Regions from separate parts of the Streptomyces sp. Xyl84 genome, predicted to be linked through region 2. Evidence: riboswitches for the same ligand, from Rfam matches in the RefSeq annotation. Region 2 holds a riboswitch; the other holds the start of a gene.
What was found. Region 2 has a riboswitch for ZMP and ZTP ahead of AC6I72_RS12250 (glycine hydroxymethyltransferase). Riboswitches for the same ligand answer to the same signal wherever they lie in the genome.
Positions count from the first base shown of each region.

Region 1: it holds a riboswitch for ZMP and ZTP, as region 2 does, so the genes downstream of both, AC6I72_RS02250 (bifunctional 5,10-methylenetetrahydrofolate dehydrogenase/5,10-methenyltetrahydrofolate cyclohydrolase) here and AC6I72_RS12250 (glycine hydroxymethyltransferase) in region 2, are expected to answer to the same signal.

Region 1 is NZ_AP029182.1:521,633-528,512, reverse strand. It holds gene AC6I72_RS02265 (MerR family transcriptional regulator) at 3-791, shown strand; gene AC6I72_RS02260 (glycosyltransferase) at 788-2,011, shown strand; gene AC6I72_RS02255 (glycosyltransferase) at 2,213-3,442, opposite strand; gene AC6I72_RS02250 (bifunctional 5,10-methylenetetrahydrofolate dehydrogenase/5,10-methenyltetrahydrofolate cyclohydrolase) at 3,628-4,476, opposite strand; ZMP/ZTP riboswitch at 4,496-4,581, opposite strand; gene AC6I72_RS02245 (hypothetical protein) at 4,663-4,920, opposite strand; gene AC6I72_RS02240 (nuclear transport factor 2 family protein) at 4,908-5,273, opposite strand; gene AC6I72_RS02235 (hypothetical protein) at 5,505-5,810, shown strand; gene AC6I72_RS02230 (S-(hydroxymethyl)mycothiol dehydrogenase) at 5,928-6,880, shown strand, end outside.
Region 2 is NZ_AP029182.1:2,863,705-2,870,584, reverse strand. It holds gene AC6I72_RS12270 (hypothetical protein) at 1-323, opposite strand, end outside; gene AC6I72_RS12265 (hypothetical protein) at 524-877, shown strand; gene AC6I72_RS12260 (glutathionylspermidine synthase family protein) at 886-2,109, shown strand; gene AC6I72_RS12255 (hypothetical protein) at 2,497-2,694, shown strand; ZMP/ZTP riboswitch at 2,754-2,868, shown strand; gene AC6I72_RS12250 (glycine hydroxymethyltransferase) at 2,903-4,348, shown strand; gene trpS (tryptophan--tRNA ligase) at 4,814-5,824, shown strand; gene AC6I72_RS12240 (2'-5' RNA ligase family protein) at 6,151-6,732, shown strand; gene dprE2 (decaprenylphospho-beta-D-erythro-pentofuranosid-2-ulose 2-reductase) at 6,744-6,880, opposite strand, start outside.

The DNA.
Region 1 (6,880 bases), 2.3 Mb from region 2:
GAATGAGCTACTCCGTGGGCCAGGTGTCGGCGTTCGCCGGGGTGACGGTGCGCACGCTGCACCACTACGACCGGGCCGGGCTGCTGTCGCCGGGCGGCCGCAGCCACGCCGGGTACCGGCTGTACGACGACGCCGACCTGGCACGACTCCAGCAGATCCTCTTCTACCGCGAACTCGGCTTCTCCCTCGACGAGATCGCCGACATCCTCAAGGACCCGCAGGCCAACGCGCTGGAGCACCTGCGGGCACGGCAGCGCGCGCTGGGTGAGGAGATCGCCCGGCTGCGGCGGCTGGCCGAGGTGGCCGAGCGCGCCATCGAGGTCCAGCAGACCGGCGTGTCCCTCACCCCCGAGGAACGCTTCGACGTCTTCGGCGAGATCACCTTCGACCTCAGCTACGCCACCGAGGCCCAGCTGAAGTGGGCCGACTCGGACGGACAGCGGGAGTCGATGGCCCGGGCCGCCGCGCACAGCAAGGAGGACTGGCGGCAGCTCATGCGCGAGGCCGCCGCCTGGCGCGCGGAACTGCTCGCCGCCTTCGACGACGGCGAGAGCGCCGACGGGGAACGGGCCATGGACCTCGCCGAGGAGCACCGCCTGCACATCTCCCGCTGGTTCACCTCGTGCCCGCCCGCCATGCACCGGCGCATCGCGGACGACATCGTCGCCGACCCGCGCGCCTTCGCCCTCGTCGTCCCGCCCTCCCAGCAGCGTCCCGGGCTCGCCGCCTACCTGGGCAAGGCCGTGCACGCCAACGCGGCCCGCCGCACCGGACCCGGGGAGAACCGATGAGGATCCTGATCGCCGCGGCCGGATCGCGGGGCGACGTCGACCCCTACACGGGCCTGGGCGCCGGACTGCGCCGGGCCGGACACGAGGTCGCCCTGGCCGCCCCGGACGCCTTCGCGCCGCTGGTCCGCCGCGCCGGCCTGGAGTTCCGCGGTCTGCCCGCCCGCCCCGAGGCCCGGGGCGACGTCGCGGGCCGGCGGGGACTGATGCGCAGCGCCGCCGCGTTCGTCACCGGGCTCGCGCGGGGCTTCGCCGACGTGGTGGACGACGACACCGACCTGCTCGTGCTGTCCACCACCACCGCCCCGCTCGGCCGGCACCTCGCGGAAGCCGCGGGCATCCCGAGCCTCGACACCCACCTCCAGCCCACCACCCCGACCGGCGACTTCCCGCCCGTCGTCGGCGGCACCCGCTCCCTGGGGCGCCTCGGCAACCGCGCCGCGGGACGCCTCGGGCTGCGGATGGCCGACCGCCTCTACACCGAGGCGGTCGCCGGGCTGCGGCGCGACCTCGGCCTGCCCCCGCTGGGCCCCGCCGCCGCGCGCCGCCGGCAGGAGGCCGCGGGCGGGCCGGTCCTGCACGGCTTCAGCGAGCACGTCGTACCCCGCCCGGCCGACTGGCGCGCCGGGCTGGAGGTCGTCGGCAACTGGTGGCCGTACCTCGACCCGGAGGCGCGGCTGCCCGCGGACCTGGAGGACTTCCTCACGGCCGGGCCGCGACCGGTGTTCGTCGGGTTCGGCTCCATGGCGGGCGGTGACGGCCCGCGGCTGACCGAGCTGACCGTACGGGCACTGCGCCGGGCGGGGCTGCGCGGCGTCCTCCAGTCCGGCAGCGCGGGGCTCGACGCCGCCGGGGACGACGTCCTGACCGTCGGGGAGGTGCCGCACGCCCTGCTCTTCCCGCGCGTCGCCGCCGTCGTGCACCACGCGGGCGCGGGAACCTCGGCGGCGGCCCTGCGCGCCGGGGTGCCCTCCGTGCCGGTGCCGGTGGCGGCCGACCAGCCCTTCTGGGCCGCCCGGCTGGCCGCGCTCGGCGCCGCCACCCGGCCCGTGCCGTACGCGGCGCTGACCGCCGAACGGCTGGCCGACGCCCTCGGCCGCGCCGTGGGGGACACGGGACACGCGCGCGCCGCGGCCACCGCCGCCCGCCACCTCGCGGCCGAGGACGCGGTGTCCCGCACCCTCCGCACGATCGAACACCTGGCCGCCCACGCGGGACGGTGATCAGGCGGCCACCGCGCCCCGGCGCACGGGCTGCCGCCTCCGGGGGCCCGGCGGGCGGACGCTGCCCGCCTGTGCCCGCCGGCGGCCGCCGCCCCGGCGGTCGTGGGGGTGCCGCCGGTCGCCGGGCGGGCCGCGCCGGTGTGCCGGCCGGTCCTCGGGTGGGGCCCGTCAGCGTGCCGGCCGGTCCTCGGGTGGGGCCCGTCAGCGTGCCAGCCGGTCGACCGCCTCCAGCACCGGGCCCACGCCGTCCTCCGCGCGGATCCGGGCACCCAGGCGCTCCGCCCGCCGCCGGTGCGCGGTCTCGCGGGTGGCCCGGGTGAGGGCCGCGGCCAGTCCGTCCGCGGTGACGCCGCGCAGCGGGACCGCGCACGGGGCCACCCCGAGGGAGACCAGGCGCTCGGCCCAGAAGCCCTCGTCGAACTGGACCGGCAGCGGCACCGCCGGGACCCCGGCGCGCAGCCCGGCCGCGGTCGTGCCCGCTCCCGCGTGGTGTACCACGGCAGCCGTCCGCGGGAACAGCGCCGCGTGCGGCACCTCACCGATCGTCAGCATGTCCTCGCCCGCCGCCGCGAGGCCGCCCCAGCCCCGCTGCACCACCCCGCGCAGCCCGGCCAGGCGCAGCGCCCGCACGATGGTCCCGCTCAGCCGGGCCGGGTCGGGCACGGTGGCGCTGCCCAGCCCGACGAAGACCGGCGGCGGCCCCGCGTCCAGGAACTCCCGCACCCGCGCCGGAAGCCGGTCGTCGCGGTCGTACGGCCACCAGTAGCCGCACACCCGCAGCCCGGGCCGCCAGTCACGCGGCCGGGGCACCACCAGCGGACTGAACCCGTGGAACACCGGAAGCCGCAGCCCCGCCCGGATCCGGCGGGTGGTGCCGAGACGGGCGGGCGGCAGCCCCAGCCGGGCCCGGACGGTCGGCACGGCCGCCGAGAAGACCCGCTCCATCGCGAGGTTCACCCCGTGGCCGGCGAGGCGGTTCGCCGCCGCCCCCCAGTGACCGCCGCCGAGCAGCGGCGGGGCGAACTCGCGGGTCGGGGAGAGCGGTTGCAGGTGCGTGCCCATGCTGGGCAGGCCCAGCGCCTCGGCGATGGCGTGCCCGACCGGCCCCAGCGACCCCGACAGCAGCAGGACGTCGCTCTTCTCGGCGGCGGCGACCAGGTCGTCCGTCATCCGGGCGAGCGCCGCCCGGACCAGCCCCACGGCCCGCAGCATCTTGCCCGCGTCCGTCGCGCTGCGGTGCAGGCCCCGCCCGCGCGTGGACTCCAGTTCGGCCCGCGGGTCCACCGGAAGCGGGTGGAAAGCGAGGCCCGAGCCCGCGACCAGCGGCTCGAAGCACGCGTGGGTGACCACGGTGACCGCATGGCCCGCGCGGGCCAGGCCGTGCCCCAGTCCGGTGAAGGGGGCCACGTCTCCCCGGGAACCCGCCGTCATGATCGTTACGCGCACGTCGGCCAGTATGGCCGCGCCGCCGCCCGCCACCGGCGAACGACCCGTCCATGTCGGCGCGCCCACCCGCGCAGCCGCAGGGGCACCACCGGCGCGCACGGGCGCCCGGCCGTCCCCGTGAGACCCCGGGCCGCCGGGCGGCAGGCGGCCCGGGGCGCCCGGACGAGCGCTCAGACCCCCAGTTGCCGGGCGGCGGCGTCCACGGTCTGCTCCAGGAGCGTCGCGATGGTCATCGGGCCGACCCCGCCCGGCACCGGCGTGATCAGCGAGGCCCGCTCCACCGCGGAGTCGAAGTCCACGTCCCCGACGTTGCCCGCGTTGTAGCCCGCGTCGATCACCACCGCGCCCGGCTTGACGTCCTCGCCGCGCACCAGCCGCGGCCTGCCCACCGCCGCCACGACGATGTCCGCCTCCCGCACCACCGACGACAGCTCCCGGGTCCGCGAGTGGCAGTACGTCACCGTCGCGTCCCGGGCCAGCAGTAGCATGCCCACCGGCTTGCCGAGGATCGCGCTGCGCCCGACCACCACCGCCCGCTTCCCGGCCGGATCCACCTCGTAGGCGTCCAGCAGCCGCAGGATCCCGCCGGGTGTGCAGGAGACGAACCCGGGCAGCCCGAAGCTCATCGCGGCGAACGAGGCGAAGGTGACGCCGTCGACGTCCTTCTCGGGCGCGATGGCCTCGAACGCGGCCCGCTCGTCGATGTGGTCGCCGACGGGGTGCTGCAGCAGGATGCCGTGCACCGCCGGATCCGCGGACAGCGACCTCAGCGTGCCGGCCAGCTCGTCGGTGCCGGTCGTCGCGGGCAGTTCCACGTGCCGGGAGGCGATGCCCGCCGTGCGGCACCGGTTCTGCTTCATCCGGACGTAGGTGACGGAGGCGGGGTCCTCGCCCACCAGCACCGTCGCCAGACACGGCGGGGTGCCCGTGCGGGCGGTGATCTCGGCGGCCTTGCGCGCGGTCTCGCCGACGATGCGCCGGGCGAGCGCGGTGCCGTCCATGAGGCGGGCCTGGGACATGTCCACTCCTGAGCGTGCGACGGATCGCCCAGGCGCGCGGCTGTGACTTCGGCTGGGGCCGCTCCCCGGTGGTGCTCCACCTCAGCGCCAGTCACGGCCCGGCCCCACCCTATGCCAGGAGGGACCGGGAGACGGCGGGGGAGGCGGGCCGGGCGGCGCCGCGGACCGCGCCCGGGGTGCGGACCCTCACCGGCGGCGGCCGTGGCGGGCGCGCGGGGTACGCGCCACAGGGGTACGCGCCACCGGCGTACGGGTACGGTGCCGGGCCGCGCGCAGCAGCGACCGCAGCAGGACCGCCGGCACGGACCTGGCCGCCGTACCGGCCGGGCCGGTGCGGCGAAGCAGCGGGGAACGCGCCTGCCCCAGTCCGGCCCGGGCCGAAAAGGACCAGGTCAGCCGGGAGCTGACCTGGAACCTCGCGGTCCTCCTCGTCACTCGTCCCATGCCTGGATCATGATCTGGTCGGTGATCTTGCCGTCGCGCAGCGAGACCATGGACTCGGCGAGCACCCGGACGCCGTCCGGATACGCGCAGGACTCGGCGTACGCCGCGCGGTCGCCCTGGACGACGCACTGCTCCAGCCGGTGCGTCATGTCGCGGCCGTAGACGTCCTCCAGCATCGAGCCGATCTCCGCACGTCCTCTGAGGACCTTGGGGTGGCTCGGCTGGGAGTCGCGGTCCACGATGCGGATCTCGGCGTCGTCCGCGTAGAGCGACAGCAGAGTGGACGCCGTGTGCCCTTCGATGCCCCGGCGCAGCGCACCTGTGTCGAAGGCGGGACCTGCCGTGGTCGCCATGGTGGCCTCCTGGGAGGAGCCCCGGGGCCTCCGGGCCCCGGACAGCGGCCCTTCACGGGCCTCTCCTTCGAGCCTCCTCCGGCACGCCGCACCCGGCAAGCGCGGCCGCCCGCGCGATGCCCGGCACCCCGCCCGCCCCGGCATCACTGCGCGCGGACGGCCGCTCGCCCTGACGGGTGAGCGGCGGCGGGGGCCCGTGTCCGGCCGGGGCCCGGTGGCGTTGCTGAGGGCATGATCTCCACTCGACGTATCGTCGCCGTCGCCTCCCTCGCCGTCTCGGTCGCGGGACTCGCCGCCCTGCCCGCGAGCGCGGCCGACTCGGCCGTCCCGGTGGTCGGCCGGGCGGTCCCCACCGGCCTGCTCGACTCCCTCGGCCGCACCGGCATCCCCGCCGGCCGGCAGGGCGAGGTGCCCCCGGTCTCCGAGCAGCTGTCCTCGCTCCACCACGTCCAGGACCTCAACCAGCTCAGCCGGCTGAACGCGGTCACCGGCCTCGTCTCCCCGCTGTTCGGACTGGTTCCCGCGGTCCAGTACTGAGCCACGCGCCGGTGTGCGGCGACCGGGTGGCGGCGGCACCGGACCGTGTGCCGCCGCCGTCCGGTCACGGCGTAGGGTCGCAGGGACGGACAACGGCCGACGGAAGGGACCACCACCATGGCGCAGGAAGTGCGCGGCGTGATCGCACCCGGGAAGAACGAACCCGTACGGGTCGAGACGATCGTCGTGCCGGACCCGGGGCCCCAGGAGGCCGTCGTACGGGTCCAGGCCTGCGGCGTGTGCCACACCGACCTGCACTACAAACAGGGCGGCATCAACGACGAGTTCCCCTTCCTGCTCGGCCACGAGGCCGCGGGCATCGTCGAGTCGGTGGGCGAGGGCGTCACCGATGTCGCGCCCGGCGACTTCGTCGTCCTCAACTGGCGTGCCGTGTGCGGCGCCTGCCGCGCCTGTCTGCGCGGGCGGCCCTGGTACTGCTTCGACACCCACAACGCGCGGCAGCGGATGACCCTCACCGACGGCACCGAACTCTCCCCGGCCCTCGGCATCGGCGCCTTCGCGGAGAAGACCCTGGTGGCGGCGGGACAGTGCACCAAGGTGGACCCGGCCGTCTCCCCGGCGGTGGCCGGACTGCTCGGCTGCGGAGTGATGGCCGGCATCGGCGCCGCCATCAACACCGGCAACGTCGGCCGCGGCGACTCGGTGGCCGTCATCGGCTGCGGCGGCGTAGGGGACGCGGCCGTCGCCGGGGCCCACCTGGCGGGCGCCGCGAAGGTGATCGCCGTCGACATCGACGACCGCAAGCTGGAGACCGCCCGCACCATGGGCGCCACGCACACCGTCAACTCCAAGGACCACGACCCGGTCGCCGCCGTCCGTGACCTCACCGGCGGTTTCGGCGCCGACGTCGTCATCGAGGCGGTCGGCCGCCCGGAGACCTACCGGCAGGCGTTCTACGCCCGCGACCTGGCCGGCACCGTCGTCCTGGTCGGCGTGCCCACCCCGGAGATGAAGCTGGAGCTGCCGCTGCTCGACGTCTTCGGGCGCGGCGGCGCGCTGAAGTCGAGCTGGTACGGCGACTGCCTGCCCTCCCGCGACTTCCCGATGCT
Region 2 (6,880 bases):
ACCGCGGCCCACTCGGTACCGCTCAGCCGCACCCGCAGCAGCCGCGCCGCCACCACCGCCGTCACCGCCAGGCTGGAGGCCAGCGCGGCGCCCACGGCGTAGATCGGCAGGGAGCGCAGGGCCACGATCTGGAGGAGGAACCCGAGACCGTCCAGGCCCAGACCCAGCAGGTACCGCCACTGCCGCAGCGCCCGCAGCAGCAGCGCCGCGTCCCCGGCCGCCCCCGACCCCCCGTCGCCCGCACCGGCCGCGGCCCGGGCGGCGACCGCCTGGAAAACCGTCGCCGTACCGAAACACACCGCCGCGCCGAGCGCGCACACCATTCCAAAGAGCACGAGGCGACTGTAGGGGAGCGCGCGGGGGCGGGGCCGCCCGCACCGGTGTTCTCACCGCTCTCTAGGCTGTCGGACGCCGCGTCTGACAGGAACCGGCCAAACGCAACCCGGCCGGCGGACGACGGCGACAGGAACGGCCACGGCACCACCGGCCACGGCCACGTCAACGGCAACGGGGAGACACGGACATGGCGGACACACGTCGGCGGCTTCGCTCGGGAGCGGTCGTGCTCGGCGGCATGGGACTGCTCGCCGGCGCGCTCACCGCCTGCTCCTCCGACCCGGACAAGCGGTGCGTCGACCGCGACAGCTACTCCCTCAAGGGCTACCGCGTCATCGCCGACAAGAACTGCAAGTCGGCCAAGTCCTCCTCCCACGCCGCCTGGTACTACGGCGGCAAGAAGAGCGGCGGCTGGGTCGAGGGCGGCTCGTTCACCAAGCCGCGCAAGGGCTCCGGCGGGTCGGGATCCGGTTCCGGCGGCGGCCACGGCGGTGTCGACCGCGGCGGCTTCGGCGGCGGCCACGGCACGTCCGGCGGCTGAGGCCGGCCATGGAACGCCGCACCCTCGAACCCCGGCCCGGCTGGCAGCAGACCGTCGAGGCGCAGGGACTGATCTACCCGCTCACCCTCCCACCGGACTTCGAGGCCGCCCGCGCCGCGGGGACCCCCGTCCCCGCCGACGCCTGGGTGCCCTACTGGGACGAGAGCGCCTGCTACGTCTTCACGCTCCCCGAGGTGGAGGCGCTGGAGGACGTCGTCGAGGAACTGCACCGCATGTGCCTGGCCGCGGCCGGCCACATCGTCACCACCGGCCGCTTCGCCGACCTCGGCATCACCGACCCCCGGGTCGCCGCGGCCGTCACCGAGGCCTGGCACCGGCGCGCCGAACTCCCCTCCGTCTACGGCCGGTTCGACCTGCGCTACGACGGCACGGGTCCGGCCAAGATGCTGGAGTACAACGCGGACACCCCGACCTCGCTGGTCGAGGCCGCCTCGCCCCAGTGGTTCTGGATGGAGGACCGCTTCCCGGGCGCCGACCAGTGGAACTCCCTGCACGACCGCCTCGTCGCCGCCTGGCGGAAACAGGCCCGCCTGCTCCCGCCGGGCAGCCCGCTGCACTTCGCGCACTCCGCCGAGGACGAACTCGGCGAGGACCTGATGACGGTCGCCTACCTGAAGGAGACCGCCGAGCAGGCCGGGCTGGACACCGAGTGGATCTCCATGGAGGAGATCGGCTGGGACCCGCTGTCCGGCCGCTTCGTCGACAACGGCCTGCGCTTCATCCGCAGCATCTTCAAGCTCTACCCCTGGGAGTGGCTGACCACCGACCGCTTCGCGGGACACGTCCTGGACACGCTCGACAACGGCGGCGGCACCGGCTCCACCCTGTGGATCGAGCCCGCCTGGAAGATGCTGCTGAGCAACAAGGCGCTGCTGGCGATCCTCTGGGAGCTGTATCCCGGCCACCCGAACCTGCTCCCCGCCTACCTCGACGGCCCGCGGGAACTGGCGGACACCACGGGTTACGCCGCCAAACCGCTGCTCGGCCGCGAGGGCGCCGGAGTGACCCTGCACGCGCCGGGCGCCGCACCCGTCCTGCGGGACGAACCCTGCTGCTACCAGGCGCTCGCCACGCTGCCCGCCTTCGACGGCAACCACGTGGTCCTCGGCGCCTGGGTCGTCGGGGACGAGTCCGCCGGCCTCGGCATCCGGGAGTCGTCCGGTCCGGTCACCGACGAGTACGCGCGATTCCTCCCGCACGTGATCCTGTGACCGCCCGCGGCACGGCCGGATGAGACGGCCGGGGCCGTGCGGACAGCCGTGCGCGGCCTCGGCCACGGAGGCCGGTCCGGCGCGCTCCCGGGCCGGCCGGGCGCGGGCACCGGACCGTCGTCGTTCTCCGCGCGCTCGGGGATGCGGCCCGGCGCCGCGCCCCCGGCCCTCCAGCCCCCTCCACCGGTCCCTCCATCCAGCCTTTCTCAGGTCCCTCCATCCAGCCCTTCCCTCCCCGTTGAGACTTTCCGGAAGCCGGTCCCGGCCGACCAGCGGGAAAGGCGACCGAAGTCCCAAGAAGCACCTGAATGAAACAATGGAGACCACAGGCTCACACAGGCCCGGACGCCCCTGTGCCCGGGCCCCGCCCGAGGGGAGACGACGGACGTGAGGTTCCTGCTCGAAGTCACGGTGGACGACGCGCTGCCGGCCGAGGACAAGGCGCGCGAACTGGGCCGCATCCTGCGGTACTGGGGCGGCAACCTCCACCACTACGCACTCCGGCCCGGCGACGGCTCGCCGATCCACGACTCCGCCTACCAGGAGGTCGGCCACTGGCAGGTCACCGGGGCCACCGGCGCCTGACCGCTCCGCTCGCATGGTGGACGCCGCGGCGTGGCCGTGCGGGCCGCCCGGTAGGCTGACCTGCGGGCCGTGACTGGCGCGCTGGGCCCTGGCGTGGTGCCGGGGATCCGAAGATGGACCGACCATCGGGAAGCGGCCCGAGCAGAACGTGTGCCGTGCGCCTGGGCCGTACCGTGAACGCCGAACGCCACGTCCGGAGGTCCCCGAGATGTCTGCGCCCCTCTCCACCGAGTCCACCGCCTTCCGCGCCGCACTGGACGTGATCCGCGCCGTCGAGCCGCGCGTCGCCGACGCCATCGGCCAGGAGGTCACCGACCAGCGCGAGATGCTCAAGCTGATCGCCTCCGAGAACTACGCCTCCCCGGCCACCCTGCTGGCCATGGGCAACTGGTTCAGCGACAAGTACGCCGAGGGCACCATCGGCCGCCGCTTCTACGCCGGCTGCCGCAACGTCGACACCGTCGAGTCGCTGGCCGCCGAGCACGCCAAGGAACTCTTCGGCGCCCGCCACGCCTACGTCCAGCCGCACTCCGGCATCGACGCCAACCTCGTCGCCTTCTGGGCCGTCCTCGGCGCCCGGGTCGAGGTGCCCTTCCTGGAGAAGGCGGGCGCCCGCCAGGTCAACGACCTCACCGACGCCGACTGGGCCGAGCTGCGCCAGGCCTTCGGCAACCAGCGCATGCTCGGCATGTCCCTGGACGCCGGCGGCCACCTCACCCACGGCTTCCGCCCGAACATCTCCGGCAAGATGTTCGACCAGCGCTCCTACGGCACCGACCCGGCCACCGGCCTCCTCGACTACGAGGCCCTGCGCGCCACCGCCCGCGAGTTCAAGCCGCTGATCGTCGTCGCCGGTTACTCCGCCTACCCCCGGCTCGTGAACTTCCGGATCATGCGCGAGATCGCCGACGAGGTCGGCGCCACGCTCATGGTCGACATGGCGCACTTCGCCGGTCTCGTCGCGGGCAAGGTCCTCACCGGCGACTTCGACCCGGTGCCGCACGCCCAGATCGTCACCACCACCACCCACAAGTCCCTGCGCGGCCCCCGCGGCGGCATGGTCCTGTGCGACGACTCCCTCAAGGACCAGGTCGACCGCGGCTGCCCCATGGTCCTGGGCGGCCCGCTCCCGCACGTCATGGCCGCCAAGGCCGTGGCCCTGGCCGAGGCCCGGCAGCCCTCCTTCCAGGACTACGCCCAGCGGATCGTCGACAACTCCCGCGCCCTCGCCGAAGGCCTGATGCGCCGGGGCGCCACCCTCGTGACCGGCGGCACCGACAACCACCTGAACCTGATCGACGTCGCCTCCTCCTACGGCCTCACCGGCCGCCAGGCCGAGGCCGCGCTGCTCGATTCCGGCATCGTCACCAACCGGAACGCCATCCCGGCCGACCCGAACGGCGCCTGGTACACCTCCGGCATCCGCATCGGTACGCCGGCCCTGACCACCCGGGGCCTGGGCACCGCCGAGATGGACGAGGTCGCCGGCCTGATCGACCGCGTCCTGACGGCCACCGAGCCCGGCACCACCGGCAAGGGCACCCCTTCCAAGGCCCAGCACGTGCTCGACCCGAAGATCGCGGAGGAGGTCGCCCACCGGGCGACGGACCTCGTGGCGGGCTTCCCGCTCTACCCGGAGATCGACCTCGGCTGACCCGGGCGATCCGCCCTGCGGGACGGGTGTCCTGCGGGGCGGGTGGTCCTCACCGGCCGATCACCGGCCGATCGGCTCCAGTCGTGGCTCCTCCCGCGGCGGTCCGGCCCCGTGCCGGGCCGCCGCGCGGCGTAGGGGCGCCCCCACCACCGCCGCCGCGCGGCGTACGGGCGCCCACTCCGCCGCCGCGCCCGGCGCCGTGCGGCCCGCAGCCACTCGCCGGGACCGGCCGCCCGGCCGCCGGGACCGGCGTGTGCCCGGCGGATGTCCGCGCCGGCACCCGCTCGGCCCCCGGCTCCGCGCCCGCGGCGGACGCCGGGCGCTTGTCACGGCGCGGGGGACGATTCGGTTCCCACCTGTTTCCGGCCCGTTCCGGATCGGGGTCCGTTACCTGAGAGAATGGTGAACATGGCCAACGACCGTCCGCCCGTCGCCCACCACCGCCCTCATGGGGATGGCTCCGCCATGCAGCGTCGTCCGCGCGTGCTCTCCGGGATCCAGCCCACCGCAGGCTCGTTCCACCTCGGCAACTACCTCGGTGCCGTCCGCCAGTGGGTGGCCCTGCAGGAGTCCCACGACGCCTTCTACATGGTCGTCGACCTGCACGCGATCACGGTCCCGCAGGACCCGGCCGAGCTGCGGGCCAACACCCGGCTGGCCGCGGCCCAGCTGCTGGCCGCGGGCCTCGACCCGGAGCGCTGCACGCTCTTCGTGCAGAGCCACGTCCCCGAGCACGCCCAGCTCGCCTGGGTCATGAACTGCCTCACCGGCTTCGGCGAGGCGTCGCGCATGACCCAGTTCAAGGACAAGTCCGCCAAGCAGGGCGCCGACCGTGCCTCCGTCGGCCTGTTCACGTACCCGGTCCTCCAGGTCGCCGACATCCTCCTGTACCAGGCCCACCAGGTCCCGGTCGGCGAGGACCAGCGCCAGCACATCGAGCTGACCCGCGACCTCGCCGAGCGGTTCAACGGCCGCTTCGGCGACACCTTCACCGTCCCCTCCGCGTACATCCTCAAGGAGACGGCGAAGATCTACGACCTGCAGGACCCGTCGATCAAGATGAGCAAGTCGGCGTCCACGCCGAAGGGCCTCATCAACCTGCTGGACGACCCGAAGACCACCGCGAAGAAGGTCAGGAGCGCGGTCACCGACACGGACACGGTCATCCGCTTCGACCCGGAGACCAAGCCCGGCGTCAGCAACCTCCTCTCCATCTACTCGACCCTCACCGGCACCGCCGTGGACGCCCTGGAACAGAAGTACGAGGGCAAGGGCTACGGCGCGCTCAAGACGGACCTCGCCGACGTCATGGTCGAGTTCGTCACACCGTTCCGGGAGCAGACCCAGCAGTACCTGGACGACCCGGAGACGCTGGACTCCATCCTGGCCAAGGGGGCGGAGAAGGCGCGCGCGGTCGCCGCCGAGACCCTCTCCCAGGCGTACGACAGGGTGGGCTTCCTGCCGGCCAAGCACTGAGGCGCACTCCCGCTCGCACCCGTTGCGGGCGGAGCGCCGTACATCACTGCGGCTGCGCCTGCCCATCGCGGGTCCGTGGTCGTACAGTCGATAGCCGGACGGCCGGGACGAAACGGCCGGGAACGCACGAGAGCGCGCGAGCCGGCGAGGCCGCACGAGACCACGCCGGGCCACGCGCGGCCACGCAGGACCGCGCGCGACCGGGCGGGCCGCACCACCGCACGCCGGACGCACGCGAGAGCGCACGGGACCGGCGGGTCGAGGCGAGAGACACGACAGAGGACAGCCTGCTCGACAGCAGGCACGGCACGACGACAGGAGACGACGTGGGGACCGTAACGATCGGCGTGTCGATCGCGGTCCCGGAGCCCCACGGCAGCCTGCTCCAGGAGCGGCGCGCGGGCTTCGGCGACGCCGCGGCTCACAAGATCCCCACGCACGTCACGCTGCTGCCGCCGACCGAGGTGGACCGCGCCGACCTGCCGGCCGTCGAGGCCCACCTGACCGAGGTGGCGGCGGCCGGGCGGCCGTTCACCATGCGGCTGTCCGGCACCGCCACCTTCCGGCCGCTGTCCCCGGTGGTGTACATCCGGGTCGTCGAGGGCGCCGAGGCGTGCAGCCGGCTGCAGGAGCGGGTCCGCGACGCCTCCGGGCCGGTGGCCCGCGAACTCCAGTTCCCCTACCACCCGCACGTCACCGTGGCGCACGGCATCGAGGAGGCGGCGATGGACCGCGCCTTCGAGGAACTCGCCGGGTACGAGGCCGAGTGGCCGTGCACCGGGTTCGCGCTGCACGAGCAGGGCCCCGACGGAGTGTGGCGCAAGCTGCGCGAGTTCTCCTTCGGCGGCCGTACGGTGGTGCCCCCGCAGGCGGCCCCCGTGGACCGCGGCACCCTGCCCGCCCGGTAGGGACCCCTCCGCTACAGCGGCAGCCGCCGGTACACCCCGCGCGGCAGGTGCCGCAGCGCCGTCGTCACCACGCGCAGGACACCGGGCACCCACACCGTCTCCGAGCGGCGCCGCAGGCCCAGTTCGACGGCGGTCGCGACCTCCTCGG